Dyadobacter chenhuakuii: one gene and its partners. The protein of the gene in region 1 binds, or shares a complex with, the protein of each later gene. Links are inferred from orthologs where the notes say so. Each region holds a gene or a part of one and is shown in the gene's direction. Other genes may lie near its edges.

Evidence for each region.
Region 2: rny (region 1) and pnp share a complex: the UniProt entries of both Bacillus subtilis proteins name them as parts of the possible RNA degradosome complex. The link is inferred for Dyadobacter chenhuakuii from one-to-one orthologs.
Region 3: rny (region 1) and pfkA share a complex: the UniProt entries of both Bacillus subtilis proteins name them as parts of the possible RNA degradosome complex. The link is inferred for Dyadobacter chenhuakuii from one-to-one orthologs.

Annotation. Positions count from the first base shown.
Region 1 is NZ_CP098805.1:6,688-9,802, reverse strand. Bases 54-3,008 are described here. They hold rny (ribonuclease Y), read left to right. Parts: upstream 54-722; coding sequence 723-2,294; downstream 2,295-3,008. Other genes in these bases: NFI80_RS00030 (P-loop NTPase family protein), read left to right, coding at 2,309-3,008; zapA (cell division protein ZapA), read left to right, coding at 289-600; NFI80_RS00045 (hypothetical protein), read left to right, coding at 54-292. Also shown: more of NFI80_RS00045, read left to right, coding at 1-53; more of NFI80_RS00030, read left to right, coding at 3,009-3,115. UniProt on the Bacillus subtilis protein: Endoribonuclease that initiates mRNA decay. Initiates the decay of all SAM-dependent riboswitches, such as yitJ riboswitch. Involved in processing of the gapA operon mRNA, it cleaves between cggR and gapA.
Region 2 is NZ_CP098805.1:1,562,230-1,565,317, reverse strand. What follows is about bases 161-3,088. They hold pnp (polyribonucleotide nucleotidyltransferase), read left to right. Parts: upstream 161-519; coding sequence 520-2,658; downstream 2,659-3,088. Other genes in these bases: NFI80_RS06575 (sigma-70 family RNA polymerase sigma factor), read left to right, coding at 2,723-3,088; rpsO (30S ribosomal protein S15), read left to right, coding at 161-412. Also shown: NFI80_RS06590 (LptF/LptG family permease), read left to right, coding at 1-33; more of rpsO, read left to right, coding at 137-160. UniProt on the Bacillus subtilis protein: Involved in mRNA degradation. Catalyzes the phosphorolysis of single-stranded polyribonucleotides processively in the 3'- to 5'-direction. Necessary for competence development in Bacillus subtilis.
Region 3 is NZ_CP098805.1:5,236,541-5,239,666, reverse strand. Bases 71-3,036 are described here. They hold pfkA (6-phosphofructokinase), read left to right. Parts: upstream 71-1,049; coding sequence 1,050-2,024; downstream 2,025-3,036. Other genes in these bases: NFI80_RS21890 (TlpA family protein disulfide reductase), read left to right, coding at 2,919-3,036; NFI80_RS21895 (YdcF family protein), read right to left, coding at 2,038-2,811; NFI80_RS21905 (YfhO family protein), read right to left, coding at 71-833. In the rest of the region: more of NFI80_RS21905, read right to left, coding at 1-70; more of NFI80_RS21890, read left to right, coding at 3,037-3,126. UniProt on the Bacillus subtilis protein: Catalyzes the phosphorylation of D-fructose 6-phosphate to fructose 1,6-bisphosphate by ATP, the first committing step of glycolysis.

The DNA of each region.
Region 1 (3,115 bases):
AAAACTCGAGTTCCTGATCAACATTAAAGAGAAACTAAACTGGTCAATATCAGAGCTGCAACGCGAAAATGCGGAACTGCGTGCATCGAATAACCAACTCAAGGAAGAAGCAAAAGAAATAAAGAAAAAATACACTAGTTTGGAAAAAGACTTTAATAAGTCTAAAAGTTTCGCTAAAATTGTCACTAGTAAACTGACACCAACAAGCGGAATCGCCGAACTGAAAGACTCAGTTGAAAGATATATACAAGAGATCGATAAGTGCATAGAATTGCTTGAAGATACCTTATGAAAAAAAATAACATACCCAATCCGGACGTTTCTGTCTTTATAAAACTGCTGGACAGGGGTTTCAAACTGAGCGTTCCGGCGGATCAGGAGAAATTCTACAGGGATGGGTATGAGGTGTTCATGCAACGCGTGCAGCAGCATAAATTAAAGGGAAAAGTTTACGGTGACATTGAAGCAATTGCACTTACTTCTATTGAATGCCTTGTAGCATTACAACGGAACCAGGAGCAAATGGACAATTTGGTGATGGCTTTTAAAAACAGGGTAGAAAAGCTTGATGAAACCATTACCAGCGCAATAGAAAGCTAAAAGCTCAACACCACAAAACCTTTATTTTATACGGATTACTCTTTATCTTCTTTCAATACTTCCACCTTCGGCATTTTCACGCGGTTTAGTCGGTAAAACCAACTATATATAACCTTACTGAAATGTCAAATTCATTAATTTTCATCCTTGTCCTGTCCGACATTATCGCCATTGGTGTGGGGATTTTCGCAGGAAAATTCATTTTTCAGAGGTCGTTTGACCAGAAAGAAAAGGAAGCGCAGGAGCGCGCAGCCGAAATTCTCCGTAATGCCGAAAGTGCTGCTGAAAACATAAAGAAAGACCGAATCCTTGAAGCCAAGGAAAAATACCTGAGACTTAAAGGTGAGTTTGAAGAGGATGCCAACAAGAAACGCGTGATCCTTCAAACCAACGAACAGAAATTAAAACAACGCGAGCAAAGCCTTAACCAGACCATTGAGGCAAACAAGCGCCGTGAAAACGAGCTGGAAGCGCTGAAAACAAACTTGAACTCGCAACTCGAAACGGCCACGAAACGCCGCGAAGAAGCAGAAAAGTCACTTGCACAACAGGTTACCCAATTAGAAAAAATCGCGAACCTTACCGCTGATCAGGCGCGTGAGCAGTTGATAGACGCATTAAAAGCAGAGGCTGATACAAGGGCCGGATCGTATGTAAAAAGTGCGATGGAAGAAGCCCGCCTTACTGCCACCAAAGAAGCTAAAAAGATCGTTATCGAGACCATCCAGCGCACGGCTGCTGAACATGCGATTGAAAACTGCGTTTCTGTTTTCAACATTGAAAACGACGATATTAAAGGAAAGATCATCGGCCGGGAGGGACGTAACATTCGTGCCCTGGAAGCTGCAACGGGCGTTGAGATCATTGTAGACGATACCCCGGAAGCGATTGTCATCTCCGGATTTGACCCTGTAAGGAGAGAAATTGCCAGACTTTCGCTGCACCGCCTGGTTCAGGACGGAAGGATCCACCCGGCCAGAATTGAAGAAGTTGTTGCCAAAACACGCAAGAACATTGACGATGAAATAGTTGAGATCGGCGAAAGGACTGTAATCGACATGGGCATTCACGGACTTCACCCTGAGCTTGTTAAAATGATCGGCCGCATGCGTTTCCGGTCTTCTTACGGACAAAACCTGCTGCAACATTCACGTGAAGTGGCAAAGCTATGCGCTACGATGGCTTCCGAGCTGGGTTTGAATACGAAACTGGCGAAAAGAGCCGGTCTGCTGCATGATATTGGTAAAGTCTGGCCGGAAGAATCCGACCTTCCACACGCAATATTAGGGATGGAGCTTGCCAAGAAATACAAAGAAAACCCTGAGGTGTGCAACGCCATTGGTGCCCACCACGACGAAATTGAAATGACAAGCATCCTTTCCCCGATCATTCAGGTGTGTGATGCGATTTCAGGATCTCGCCCGGGAGCACGCAGGGAAATGATGGAGTCTTACATTCAAAGGCTGCGTGATCTTGAAAACATGGCATTGTCGTTTGACGGTGTTGAAAAATGTTATGCGATCCAGGCCGGCCGCGAGCTGCGCGTGATCATTGATGCAGATAATGTTTCGGATGAAAAGGCAGGGATGCTTTCTTTTGATATTTCACAAAAAATTGAAAAAGAAATGCAGTATCCCGGACAAATTAAAATTACAGTAATCCGTGAGATGCGTTCAGTAGCGTATGCGCGTTAATCAGCCAAAAATACATGAGTTACTCACTTCTTAGTAGTTCAGAGCTGTTGGATATCCAAACGCTTGGTGAACTGAAAAAAGCAGGTTATCAATCCCGTTCCATTAAACAGGAACTGCGTGACAACCTGATCGTTAAGATTAAAAGCAAAGAAAATATTTTTCCCGGCATCTGGGGTTATGAGGAAACGGTCATTCCCGACGTGGAACGTGCCATCCTTTCGATGCACAACATTAACTTCCTGGGGTTACGCGGGCAAGCCAAGACGCGTATTGCCAGAATGATGATCAGTCTTCTGGATGAATACATCCCGTATGTAAAGGATTCGGAGCTGCATGACGATCCATTGGAGCCATTATCCCGTTTTGCAAAAGACGCTATTGAAGAATATGGCGACCAGACAGAAATTGCCTGGCTGCACAGAAGCGAGCGTTATACCGAGAAGCTGGCAACGCCGGACGTCTCTGTGGCCGACCTTATCGGTGATGTGGACCCTATCAAGGCCGCAACATTGAAATTGCCTTATTCGGACGAAAGGGTGATCCACTTCGGGCTTATTCCCCGTTCACATCGCGGCATTTTCGTGATTAACGAGCTTCCCGATTTACAGGCCAGGATCCAGGTTGCACTTTTCAATATTTTGCAGGAAGGCGACATTCAGATCCGTGGGTTCAAATTGCGTTTGCCGCTGGATATCCAGTTTGTTTTCACTGCCAACCCGGAAGACTATACCAACCGCGGAAGCATTGTAACCCCACTGAAAGACCGTATCGAAAGCCAGATCGTAACGCATTATCCGAAAACAATTGAAACGGGTAAGAAA
Region 2 (3,088 bases), 1.6 Mb from region 1 along the record:
AGATTTGGCAAAAGGGCGCTTATTCAATCATAGTAAAATTATATTTTTATTTCAGGCCGAAAATCGTAATTTTGCGTCCTTATTTACAGCAGGGTGCTGTGAAAAGTCCAAAAATAATTAATCTGTTGTTACAATTATGTATTTAACCGCGGAAAAGAAGACCGAGATCTTCGAATCAAAAGGTTTCAAGAAAGAAGGCGGAGACACTGGATCTGCTGAATCACAAATTGCTTTATTTACGTATCGTATCAATTATTTGAACGAGCACTTAAAAACGCACAAAAAAGATAACGATACAAGACTTGGTCTACTTAAAATGGTAGGTAAGCGCCGTAGATTGTTGGATTATCTGTACAAAAAGGACATTAACCGCTACCGTGCGATTATTGCCGAACTGAACATACGTAAGTAATTTAGAATCAGGGAACTTCATCTACATGAAAGTTCCCTGATTTTTTGCGGAATTAACAAATTTGGAACGTCAGGATGGCGTTTCGCAGCTACAAAAAACAATATTTTATGCTCTTTAATATAGTTACCAAGACTATACCCTTGCCAGACGGAAGGGAAATCACCATTGAAACAGGGAAATTAGCAAAGCAGGCCGACGGTTCGGTTGTAGTTCGTTTGGGCAACACCATGTTGCTGGCGACAGTTGTAGCTAATAAAGATATTAAAGAAGGTCTTGACTTCTTGCCATTATCAGTTGACTATCAAGAAAAATTCGCATCTGCGGGACGTATTCCCGGAAGCTTCCAGCGTCGTGAAGGCAAGTTGTCTGATCCCGAGGTTTTGACAAGCCGCCTGGTGGACCGCGTTTTGCGTCCGTTGTTCCCGGATGATTACCACGCAGAAGTTCAGGTTAACCTTATGCTGATGTCGGCTGATGCAACTGCATTGCCTGATGCATTGGCAGCTTTGGCAGCTTCTGCTGCACTTGCCGCCTCCGATATTCCTTTCGGCGGACCGGTTTCAGAAGTTCGCGTTGCGAAAATTGATGGCCAGTATGTTGTTAACCCGGGTTCAGTGGAACTGGAACGTGCAACATTGGAGCTGATGGTAGGCGCAACCTACAATGACATCGCGATGGTGGAAGGTGAAATGAGCGAAGTGTCGGAGGAAGAGGTTGTGGAAGCATTGAAAGTAGCTCACGAGGTTATCAAGCAGCAATGTCTTGCTTTGAAAGAGTTCGAAGCGGCAGTTGGCAAAACAGAAAAGAGAGAATATGTAGGCGATGCAGCAGACGAAGCGCTTGAAGCTCGTTTGAGAACATTTGCATACGATAAAATATATAAGGTAACCCAGCTGGGCTCTACAAACAAAACTGTTAGAAAAGAAGGTTTCAAAGCAGTTTGGGAAGAGTTCATTGCTTCGGTTCCTGAGGATGAAGAAGGTTTTGACAAATCCCTGGCAAAACGTTATTTCAATGACCTGGTGTGGGAAGCATCACGCCGCCTGGTTTTGGATGAAAGGATCCGTCTTGACGGCCGTAAATTGGATGAAGTTCGTCCTATCGCTTCTGAAATCGACTTCTTGCCAAATGCTCACGGTTCTGCCTTGTTTACAAGAGGAGAAACGCAGTCATTGACAACGGTAACATTGGGTACGAAAAATGATGAGCAGATTGTTGATACGCCGATGAAATACGGTTACAGCAAGTTCATGCTGCATTACAACTTCCCTGGATTTTCAACCGGTGAAGTGAAACCAAACCGTGGTCCTGGCCGTCGTGAGGTAGGTCATGGTAACCTGGCTTTGCGTGCATTGAAAAAAGTATTGCCCGTTGCTGAGGACAATCCATACACAATCCGTATCGTATCCGATATTCTTGAATCAAATGGTTCGTCTTCGATGGCGACGGTTTGCGCTGGTTCTCTTGCGTTGATGGATTCAGGTTTGAAGATTAAAGCACCGGTTTCCGGAATTGCTATGGGTCTTATTTCAGACGAGAAAACAGGCAAATATGCGGTTCTTTCGGACATTTTAGGTGACGAAGATCACCTGGGCGATATGGACTTCAAGGTAACCGGAACTGAAAAAGGAATTACGGCTTGCCAGATGGATATGAAAGTAAACGGACTTTCGTATGAAGTTTTAACAGAGGCGCTGATGCAGGCAAAAGCAGGCAGATTGCACATTCTGGGTGAAATGAACAAGACGATGACGGAAAGCCGTGCCGATCTGAAACCACATACACCACGTGCTGTCGTGATCAAGATCGACCGTGAAATGATTGGTGCCGTAATCGGGCCTGGCGGTAAGGTTGTTCAGGATATCCAGAAAGAATCCGGCGCTACGGTTTCTATCGAGGAAAAAGATGGAGCAGGATTTGTAAGTATATTCTCTGCCGATAAGACTTCGATGGATAAGGCGGTTGCCCGTATCAAAGGAATTATCCTGGTGCCGGAAATCGGAGAGATTTATTCTGGTAAAGTGAAATCAATCATGCCGTTTGGTGCGTTTGTTGAATTCTTGCCAGGAAAAGACGGCTTGCTTCACATATCCGAAATCAAATGGGAACGTCTTGAAAAAATGGACGGTGTTCTTGAGGTAGGAGAGGAAGTTCAGGTTAAATTGGTAGAAATCGATAAGAAAACTGGTAAGTATCGTCTGTCACGGAAAGTATTGCTGCCGAAGCCAGAGAACAAAAATGATTAAAATAGTGTTTTTGGAAACAGGGGCAATATTTAATGTCGTTATATATAAAAATAATAAAAGATAGATGAGACAGCTAAAGATCAGTAAGCAAATTACCAACCGTGAGAGTCAGTCGTTAGACAAGTATTTGCAAGAAATCGGGAAGGTGGATTTGTTGACGCCGGACGAGGAAGTGACGTTAGCTCAGAAAATTAGGGATGGTGATCAGCTTGCATTGGAAAGACTTACCAAGGCGAATCTTCGCTTTGTAGTGTCTGTTGCCAAGCAATATCAAAATCAGGGCTTGTCATTGGGCGACTTGATTAATGAAGGTAACTTAGGTTTGATTAAAGCTGCTCAGCGTTTTGACGAAACAAGAGGTTTTAAATTCATTTCTTATGCAGTTTGGTGGATTCGCCAATCTATTCTGCAAGCGCTTGCTGAGCAGTCC
Region 3 (3,126 bases), 5.2 Mb from region 1 along the record:
TTCCCGTTTGCCTCGGCCGTTGCCGCACCGCCCGGCGTTGCCCGCGGCGTAAGCTCGGATTTTCCGCGGATGGTTTCTTTTGTATAATCAAATGCATTCCAAAGGCGTGTCGTATGCGTACCCACAGCCACAACAGCGGCGAAAGCAAGACCAGCCAAAACCAATGTAAGATCTTTAACTAACCCCTTTTTGATATAGGAAACACTCTCTATAATAACCAATATAATGATCCCGATCCCAAGATAATAGGTGATCTGAACGTGGTTAGCGTAAAGCTCCAGGGATAGAAAAAGGCCTGTTAATGCGGCTCCCGCCAGCCAGTTTTTCCTGAAAGCCAGGATCACACCTGCCAGAACACCCGGCGCGTACATGATCGCGATCACCTGAGAAACGTGCCCCGCTTCGAGATTAATAACATTGAATGCTGAAAAAGCGAAAGCAACGCCACCGATTGCGGCCAGCCAGCTCCCGGCCCCCAGCACCAGAAAAAGAATATATGCACTCACCATGCCAATAAGGAAATAATTGGCTGGCGCGGGCAGAAGCCGGTTAATAGCCTGCCCGAGCTTGGTGGAAACGCTCGTGGGATAATCGGCGGCAACGAGGTAAGCAGGCATTCCTGAGAACATCCCGTTGGTCCAGCCAGACCATACGCCGGTTTGTTTTTTATAATCCAAAACTTCCCGTGCAGCTCCCTTGGCCTGGACATCATCCTGCGCAGTGAGTTTTTTGCCCTGTAAAACAGGAGAAACGTACGCGATGGAAAGAATCATAAATCCAACAACCGCTACAAGATGCGGCCAGGCACGCTGCCATGAAATCAAATTTTTCATTCGTTAATGCATATTAAATTTCTATTAACAGCCGCAAATATATAAGTAATGATATATGTTTGAGGTGTAAAATTCGAATCTTCATCCGGCATTTTTTTAACAGAATTCGGAATCAGGTCGTATATTTTAAGAAAATACCGGATAAATTTGCGGAAATTGTGCCTTTAAGATTTTAAAGGAGCTGAACAGAGAACGAAAGAAGTAACCCGAAATTAAATGAAAAGAATTGGAGTATTTACCTCAGGAGGAGATGCCCCGGGTATGAACGCCTGCATTAGGGCGGTGGTGCGCGGAGCTTGCTACCATGGGATCGAAGTTTATGGAATAAGACGAGGATATAGCGGAATGATTGCCGGTGATCTCTATAAAATGGAGTCCCACTCGGTTAGCAATATAGTACAAAGAGGAGGAACGATCCTCAAATCGGCGAGAAGCAAGGAGTTCATGACGCCGGAAGGACGGAAAACTGCATATGATAACCTTCAGGCAGCTGGCATCGAAGGACTGGTTGCGATCGGCGGAAACGGAACATTCACGGGTGCGATGATCTTTGGCAACGAATACGGCATTCCAACCGTGGGCGCGCCGGGAACGATCGACAACGACTTGTACGGAACCGACTATACGATTGGATTCGATACGGCTGTAAATACGGCATTAGACGCGATCGACAGGATACGCGACACAGCGAGCTCGCACGACCGGATATTTTTTATTGAAGTAATGGGCCGCGACTCAGGTTACATTGCCGTGCAGTCCGGAATTGCAGGCGGTGCGGAACTGGTAATGGTGCCGGAAGTCCTTACGCCGATCTCCGAAGTGGTCGAAACTTTAAAACAAGGTTGGAGCCGTTCTAAATCTTCTTCAATCATTATTGTAGCGGAAGGTGACGACGAAGGAAGCGCACAGGAAGTGGCAGAAAAGATCAAAGGCCAGGTGGATGAGAATGCGGATATCCGCGTAACCACATTGGGTCACACGCAACGCGGAGGTCCTCCATCTGCTTATGACCGTATTTTGGCGAGCCGTCTGGGCCTTGGCGCTCTGGAAGGTTTGATTGGCGGACAAAAGAATGTAATGGCAGGGATTATCAACAATGACCTGGTTTACACGCCTTTTGAAGACACAATCCGCCTTCCCAAGCCTATTAATGAAGATTTGTTGAGAATGGTAAAAATATTGAGTGTGTAACTGAGATGGCAGATCAGGTGTAACCCACCAATTTGTAAACAACATTCCCTATCCATTCATGCCAAAGCATGCTGAAAGCGGCGATCGCGCCGGGATCAGGGATCAGGAAATCCTGCAACCTTAGTTGATAATACACACCATAGAAGTCGGCCGGAAAAGTGGCAGCCTGAATGCCTACTTTATTAAAACATCCGGCCGACCGGCGCATATGGAATGCTGAGGTGATCAGCACATATTTACCGGAAGGAAATTTTTGTTTTAAAATTGAAGCTGAAAACTTCGCATTCTCTCGCGTATTTCGGGCCTTTTCTTCAAATATAATGTCTTCGACCGGCACGCCCCATTTCACCATTAATCTGGCAGCAAGCCTGGTTTCCCCTTTTCCTAAAAATATCCGCTGATCCGAGCTTGTTCCGGTGATCAGGATTTTTTTGATTTTACCTGTCTTATAAAGCAGAAAGGTCTGCAAAACCCGGTCGCCCCGCTTCCCCAGAACGGGATGGTCCTCATCCGGGTGATTGGAATCCATCAAACCGCCCGAAAGTAAAACCCCTACATCATAGACTTCATGGATATCGCGCAAGTTAACCTGCCTGGGTTCCCACCAGTTCAGCGCGGCGTTAACCAGAAAAGTATTTGAGATGAGATACAGCACCACAAAAGCAGATATAGCGGCTGTTTTTCTTGCCTTGCGTCGGCTGGTAAACAAGCTGTAAAGCAGCAAAAAGAACACAATGCTTAGCGGCATTGCCACAAAATCTATTGCTTTGGACAGAAAATAAAACATTTGGATAAGATGCTGATAGAAGTTATCGTTTTGAAGTTAATTTTGTGGCCTGCGCAGAATTTGATCCAGCCAAATATAACATTCATAAGCTAACAACTTTTACCTTGATGAAAAAATACAACCGCACTTTACTTCTTATCCTGGTGCTTTTTGCAGCTTCCCAAACGGCTTTTTCACAAGGCTATCGCATTCAGGCAACCATTAAAGGACTTGCGGATTCGTCACTGGTAATCGGGCATTACAGCCGGAACAACACCACTTTCGTCCCAAAAGACACAGCGAAGGCTGATGCGACGGGAAAAGTAGTTTTTGAAG